2 regions of the Streptomyces sp. BK79 genome follow, and region 1 is predicted to be linked to the other one. Evidence: riboswitches for the same ligand, from Rfam matches in the RefSeq annotation. Region 1 holds a riboswitch; the other holds the start of a gene.
What was found. A riboswitch is a leader RNA that binds a small molecule or an ion and turns the genes downstream of it on or off. The one in region 1 is predicted to bind cyclic di-AMP.
Positions count from the first base shown of each region.

Region 2: linked by a shared signal. The riboswitch ahead of ACFIF2_RS23935 (transglycosylase SLT domain-containing protein) and the one ahead of ACFIF2_RS16925 (M23 family metallopeptidase) in region 1 are both predicted to bind cyclic di-AMP.

Region 1 is NZ_JBHVOC010000012.1:112,451-116,041, forward strand. It holds gene ACFIF2_RS16920 (M16 family metallopeptidase) at 1-1,304, shown strand, start outside; cyclic di-AMP (ydaO/yuaA leader) riboswitch at 1,498-1,662, shown strand; gene ACFIF2_RS16925 (M23 family metallopeptidase) at 1,675-2,439, shown strand; gene ACFIF2_RS16930 (GntR family transcriptional regulator) at 2,643-3,338, shown strand; gene ACFIF2_RS16935 (HPr family phosphocarrier protein) at 3,493-3,591, opposite strand, start outside.
Region 2 is NZ_JBHVOC010000020.1:11,103-14,693, reverse strand. It holds gene ACFIF2_RS23945 (GNAT family N-acetyltransferase) at 1-626, opposite strand, end outside; gene ACFIF2_RS23940 (HAD family hydrolase) at 922-1,731, shown strand; gene ACFIF2_RS23935 (transglycosylase SLT domain-containing protein) at 1,748-2,239, opposite strand; cyclic di-AMP (ydaO/yuaA leader) riboswitch at 2,245-2,413, opposite strand; gene ACFIF2_RS23930 (polyprenyl synthetase family protein) at 3,115-3,591, shown strand, end outside.

The DNA.
Region 1 (3,591 bases):
GCAGCCTCGACAACGGTCTCACCGTGCTGCGCTGCCACCGCCCCGGCCAGCAGGTCGTCGCCGTGGAGGTGCTCCTCGACGCGCCCCTGGACGCCGAGCCGGCCGGTCTGGACGGCGTCGCGACGATCATGGCGCGCGCCTTCTCCGAGGGCACCGACAAGCACTCCGCCGAGGACTTCGCCGCCGAACTGGAGCGCTGCGGCGCCACCCTCGACGCGCACGCCGACCACCCCGGCGTCCGGCTGAGCCTGGAGGTGCCCGTCTCCCGGCTCGCCAAGGCGCTCGGCCTGGTCGCCGACGCCCTCAGGGCGCCCGCCTTCGCGGACAGCGAGATCGAGCGCCTGGTCCGCAACCGGCTCGACGAGATCCCGCACGAGCTGGCCAACCCGTCCCGCCGCGCCGCCAAGGAACTCTCCAAGGAGCTGTTCCCGGCCGGGTCGCGCATGTCGCGCCCCCGCCAGGGCACCGAGGAGACGGTCGAGAACATCGACTCGGCGGCCGTACGCGCCTTCTACGAGAAGCACGTCCGCCCCGCCACGGCCACCGCCGTGGTCGTCGGCGACCTCACCGACGTCGACCTCGACGCGCTGCTCGGCGAGACGCTGGGCACGTGGACCGGCTCCGCCGCCGAGCCGCGCCCCGTGCCCCCGGTGACCGCCGACGACCGGGGCCGGGTCGTCATCGTGGACCGCCCCGGAGCCGTACAGACGCAGTTGCTGATCGGCCGCACCGGCTCCGACCGGCACGACCGCGTGTGGCCGGCGCAGGTGCTCGGCACCTACTGCCTGGGCGGCACCCTCACCTCGCGCCTGGACCGCGTCCTGCGCGAGGAGAAGGGCTACACCTACGGCGTACGGGCGTTCGGGCAGGTGCTGCGGTCCGCGCCCGACGGCACGGGCGCCGCCATGCTCGCCATCAGCGGCTCCGTCGACACCCCCAACACGGGCCCCGCGCTCCAGGACCTGTGGACCGTGCTGCGGACGCTCGCTCAGGGCGGCCTCACCGACGCCGAACGGGACGTCGCGGTGCAGAACCTGGTGGGCGTGGCGCCGCTGAAGTACGAGACGGCGGCGGCCGTGGCGAGCACGCTGGCCGACCAGGTCGAGCAGCACCTGCCCGACGACTACCAGGCCACGCTCTACCGCCAACTCGCCGCCACGGGCACCGTGGAGGCCACGGCGGCGGTCGTGAACGCCTTCCCGGTGGACCGCCTCGTGACCGTCCTCGTCGGTGACGCGGCGCAGATCAAGGAGCCCGTCGAGGCCCTCGGCATCGGTGAAGTCACCGTGGTGGCGGCCGAGTAGCGGCACACACGCGCGCGGTGGCCCTGGTGACCCAAGTGTCACCAGGGCCGCCTTTTGTCCGAATTGAGGGAGAGGCTGCCTGTCTGCCCTGTGGCATGCGCTACAAAAGGCCAGTTGCGTTTGAGGATTGAAGACAGCCGCGTTTAGCGTCTTCCGGGCTGTTCGTCAGGCAGTGCGCCGCACCCGCGGCACCGGACAGTCATCGCCGAGTCCCCGTACGGCGCGAGCCAGGGGAGCCGGGGACCCATCGCAGTCCCTGGGGTGAATCGGGCGCCCGCGCGTGCAGCGAGGGGGTCCGTAGGAGACCTTCCACCTCCGAACCCGTCAGCTAACCCGGTAGGCGAGAGGGAAGGAAAGGACCAGCCTCTACATGGCGTTCACGCGCGCCACCGGGAAGCACCGCCGCCCCGGCCGCATGCACCGCACCACCGCCCGCGCGGCGGGCGTCGCGGCCCTCGCCACCACCGGCGTCGTCGGCACCCTCGCCGCTCCGGCGCTCGCCGCCGAGCCCGCGCCGGAGCAGAGCGGACTCACCCCGGTCATCACCATCGGCGACTCCATAGCCGACGAGATCGACGCCCAGGCCACCGCGCAGAAGCAGGCCGCCCTGGACGCCGCCGCCCGTCAGGCGGCCCAGGAGGCCGCGCGCGAGCGGGCCGCCGAGGCCGCCGAACAGGCGCGCGAGGCCAAGGAGCGCGCCGCGCGCGAGGCGGAGCGCAAGCGCCTCAACACCTTCGTGCCGCCGATCACCGCTTCCTACGTCTCCACCGCCTACCAGGCTGGCAGCTCCCTGTGGTCCTCCGGCAGCCACACCGGCATCGACTTCCACGCCGCCAGCGGCACCACCGTGCACGCGGTCGGCGCCGGCACCGTCGTCGAGGCCGGCTGGGGCGGGGCGTACGGCAACCAGGTCGTGATCAAGATGCACGACGGCACGTACACGCAGTACGGCCACCTGTCGTCCATCGGCGTCTCGGTGGGCCAGTCGGTCGAGCCGGGCCGGCAGATCGGCCTCTCCGGCGCCACCGGCAACGTCACCGGGCCGCACCTGCACTTCGAGGCCCGGACGAGCCAGGAGTACGGCTCGGACATGGACCCCGTCGCCTACCTCCGCTCCCACGGCGTGAACCTCTGACGGCGGACGGTACGGCAGCACCCGAGGACCCCGGCTCACCGAGCCGGGGTTTTCCCTTTCCGGCGCACGGTCCGGGCCCGTCCCTTGTCCAAAAAATATCCATGAAATCCGTCCCGCCGTCGGAATGTCCGCCGCATTGGCCTAGAGTCACTGAACACGCGTCAATCGTCGACGTTTCACGGGGATTAAGGCGGAGGTCGGGCATGCGTATTCCGGCGCACTCGGTGTGCACGGCGATCCGGGACGACATCGTCTCCGGCGTCCACGCGCGCGGCAGCCGCCTCACCGAGGAACTCCTCGCCCGCCGCTACGGCGTCTCCCGCGTCCCCGTCCGTGAGGCCCTGCGCACCCTGGAGGCCGAGGGCTTCGTGGTGACCCGGCGGCACGCGGGCGCGTGCGTCGCGGAACCGACCGGGCAGGAGGCCGCCGACCTGCTGGAGACCCGGGCGCTCCTGGAACCCCTCGGCGCCTCCCGGGCCGCCCGGCGCCGCACCGAGGCGCACCTCAAGGTGCTGCGCGGGCTGGTGCGGCTGGGACAGGAGCGTGCCAGGCAGGGCAACAGCGAGGACCTGCGCTCACTCGGCGGGTGGTTCCACGAGACCCTCGCCCAGGCCACCGGCAGCCCTTCCCTGACGGCCCTGCTGACCCAGCTGCGCCACAAGATCGCCTGGATGTACGTCGTGGAGGCGTCGGCCGACCCGGTGGAGTGCTGGGCGGAGCACGGCGCGGTCGTCGACGCGGTGGCCCGGGGTGACGGCGAGCGCGCGCGGGCGCTCATGGCGCAGCACACCGAGCGGTCGACGCCGGCGCACCGGCTGCGCTTCGCCTCCGGCGGTGAACGGACGGAGCGTGTGAGGAACTCGCAACGTCCCGTAAACACACCGAGCCTGCGGCATTAACACGGGCACCGTATACAAAGGGAAGGGAATTCCGGGGGCTGTTTTGTGCTGCCCTTTTCCCCTTGGAGCCCGAGAGCTGCCGGGAAAGCGGAAAGGGAAAGGCCCGCCCGGGCGCGGAAAGCGTCGGGGCGGGCCTTTTCGATGCCGCCGTCGGTCAGACGGTCTCGGGGAGTTCCTCGAGGCCCTCGGCGACCAGCTTCGCCAGCCGGTCCAGGGCGACGTCCGCGCCCTCGGCGTCGGAGGCGAGGACGAT
Region 2 (3,591 bases), on a different contig from region 1:
ACGAGCCGGCTGATCCACTCCTGGGCGAACCGGTCCCGGCGCCCCGTCCTGCGGTACTGCGCCGACTTCCACGCCATGAGCGTGCGCAGCGCGGCCGGATCGCGCTCGTCGAACACGAAGCGCACGTCCCCGACCTGGCGGCCGAGCCTGCGCTCCTTGGCGAGGGTGGTCTTCAGGAACTTCGGCGACTGCGCGCGCAGCACGTCCTCGTACGCGGCGTACCCCTTCTCCACGTCGATGACGTACGCGGTGTGCTCCTCCGCCGCGTGCGGTAGGAACAGTCCCTGTGCCGCCTCCAGGTTGTCGAAGGCGAAGCTGGACAGGGAGCAGGCCCGCAGCAGGGCGCGGGTGTCCGGGGCGAGGCCCGGGCGCAGCACCGCGCCCTGGCAGTCCGACACGCCGAGCCCGATCGCCCGGCCCTGGCCCAGCGGTCCGCGCTCGTGCGGCAGGAAACCGGCGGGGTCACCGCCGTCGTACACCACCGCCACCCGCGCCCGCGGCCGCACCCGGCCCACGACGTCGGTGAACTCCGGTTCCATGAACGGGTTGCGCGGCGCCGTCGACCCGGCGCGCAGCTCCCGCCAGCGCTCCCGTTCCCCCTCGCCCAGTTCCTCCGGCCTGAGCACGCGTACACGTCCGCCGTTCAACCCGACCCCCCGATCAAGTCCCCCCTGGACAGAAGGAAGGTACCGTCGGGGCCGCCCGACCGGTAGGTAGCGGACCATGTTGTTGCCAACCGGTGCACAGGCCTTTAACCGGCTTTAGCCGATGAACGCGATGATGTGCCAGGTTTCGGACACGAACGTGCGTCCTCGGCCGCACTCGTGCCGGACTCGTACGCACTTGTGCCGTACTCGCGCGTCCTCGTTCGGATGCGATCGCGGGTGAGTCGGACAGGTGCGGTGTCCGTATTCTCTGATCATGGACCGCACCGCATATTCACTCGTCGCCACCGACCTCGACGGCACGCTGCTCCGCGGCGACGACACCGTCTCCGACCGGTCGCTGGCCGCGCTGGCGCGGGTGGCCGGGGCGGGGGCGCGGCACCTGGTGGTGACCGGCCGGCCGGCGCCGAGGGTGCGGGCCCTGCTCGACGGGCTCGGCTGCACGGGGCTCGCGGTGTGCGGTCAGGGCGCGCAGGTGTACGACGCCGGAGCGCATCGGATGCTGTGGTCGGTCACCCTGGACCGGGAGCTGGCCGAGACCGCGCTCGGCAAGATCGAGGCCGAGGTCGGGCAGGTGCACGCGGCGGTCGACCAGGACGGCGTCGACGGCCTGACGCTCATCGAGCCGGGCTACCTGATGCCCCACCCGACCCTGCCCGCGGTGCGGGTCGACCGGCGCGACGAACTGTGGAGCGCGCCGATCAGCAAGGTGCTGCTGCGCCACCCCGACCTGTCCGACGACGAGTTGGCGACGACGGCGCGTTCGGTGGTCGGTTCCCTGGCGACGGTGACCATGTCGGGGCCGGGGACGGTGGAGCTCCAGCCGTGCGGCATCACCAAGGCGACGGGGCTGGCGCTGGCCGCCGAGCGGCTGGGCGTGGGCCGGGAGCGGACGATCGCCTTCGGCGACATGCCCAACGACATCCCCATGTTCCAGTGGGCGGCCCACGGCGTCGCCATGGCCGGCGCCCATCCGGAACTGAAGGCGGTGGCCGACGAGGTCACCACGACGAACGAGGACGACGGCGTGGCCGTCGTCCTCGAGCGTCTCTTCGGATCCCGCTGACCCGCGTCCCTGCGGCTCAGTAGGCGCCGAAGACGTTGTCCATCGAGCCGTAGCGGTCGGCCGCGTAGTTGCAGGCGGCGGTGATGTTGGCGACCGGGTCGTACGGGTCCCAGGAGGTGCCGGGCACGTGGTACGCCTGGAAGGTCGGGTCGATCACCTGGAGCAGGCCCTTGGACGGGGTGCCGTTGACGGCGTTGATGTCCCAGTTGTTGATCGCGAGCGGGTTGCCGGAGGACTCGCGCATGATGTTGCGGTGGATGCCCTCGTACGAGCCGGGGATGCCGTGCTGCGCCATGATGTCGAGCGACTCGCGGATCCAGCCGTCGAGGTTGTCCGGGTAGGTCGTCGCGGCGGTGGCGGCGGTCGGGGCGGCGGCCGGGGTGGCCGCGGAGGCACCGGTGGCACCGAGGAGCGGCAGGGCGAGCACCGCGGCGCCGGTGCCGGCCAGGGCCAGCTTGCGGGCGAGGCGGGTGGTGCGGGCGTGACGGTTCTGACCGTTGGCAGACATGCTTCAGTCCCTCTCCTTACGCCTGCGAGGTGAGCTGTCGGGTTCGGGCGGGGAGGTGCCCGGCCGGGCCCTGACGGGCACGGCTTCACCCCGAGCCGCTCCGGTGGTGACCGGCGCGGCGACTTACCTGGGTCCCCCGCTCCTGCCTGCGAAGTGTGTTGGCGGATGACATGTGTCCGGGCGGTGGCAGGATTCGGCGTCCGCCCGACAGGCCGGGAACGTATGCGAGAGCACATGTCCGGAACAAGTGCAGGAATCACCCAACGCGCCTGTTGACCTTGATCTGGGGCATTTGATGCGCTTGATCCTTTGCTGCTGCCAAGCCTCAACTGGCTTGTGGCGCAAAGGGAGGGCACAGTCGGCGGCAGGGTTGCCCACAGTCGCGGGGGAGTGAGCCAACTCACGGGCGTCAACAAGGGGCGCAAATCGGGCATCAGGCCCAACTTGGCTTCAACCGCCCAGCGGTGCGGAAGGCTTCGGGTCGCGCGGCCGTCGGGCGGTCCGATCGCCCCGTGCGGCGGGTGCCGGTCTCCGCCGTGGCCGGTTCCGGTCCGTCCGGTGTTTCCGCGTGCCGTGCGGGCATCTGTTCGGGACGGAGGTGGAGTGGGCCGTGCGGGTGACGTACTCGGAGTGCGGGGCGTTGGGAGGGGTGATGTGATCTTCGGTGGCGGCTTCCCGTCTCGGGGATGTCGATCAATGTCTGCTCATATCACCTGATCAAAAACATACCGCGCATGATCCGATACCGACCGGCCTGTAACGGTGGGCGCTAGCGGTGATCGAAACGTGACCGGATACGCTGACTTGAGTGGTGGCAGCGACCTATCGACAAACCAGGTAATCGCCAGTAGACACCAGCAGACAGGAGACCCCTCGTGACCGTCGTCGGGCCGTTCGGGCTGAGCGTGCGGGACCAGGCTCTGGAAGCCGATGTCCAGGCCGGATTGGTCGCGGTCGAGGAAGGGTTGCTCGAGGCAACCAAAAGCGAGGTGCCCTTCATCACGGAGGCCGCCCAGCACCTGGTGCGGGCCGGCGGCAAACGGTTCCGGCCCCTGCTGGTCATGCTGGCGTCCCAGTTCGGCGACCCCTACGCCCCCGGCATCGTGCCCTCGGCCGTCGTCGTGGAGCTGACCCACCTCGCCACGCTGTACCACGACGACGTGATGGACGAGGCGGCCGTGCGACGCGGCGTGCCCAGCGCGAACACGCGGTGGGGCAACTCCGTCGCGGTCCTCACCGGCGACTTCCTCTTCGCCCGCGCCTCCCAGATCCTCGCCGACCTCGGGCCCGAGGCGGTCCGCGTGCAGGCCCTCGCCTTCGAGCGGCTCGTCACCGGCCAGATCCTGGAGACG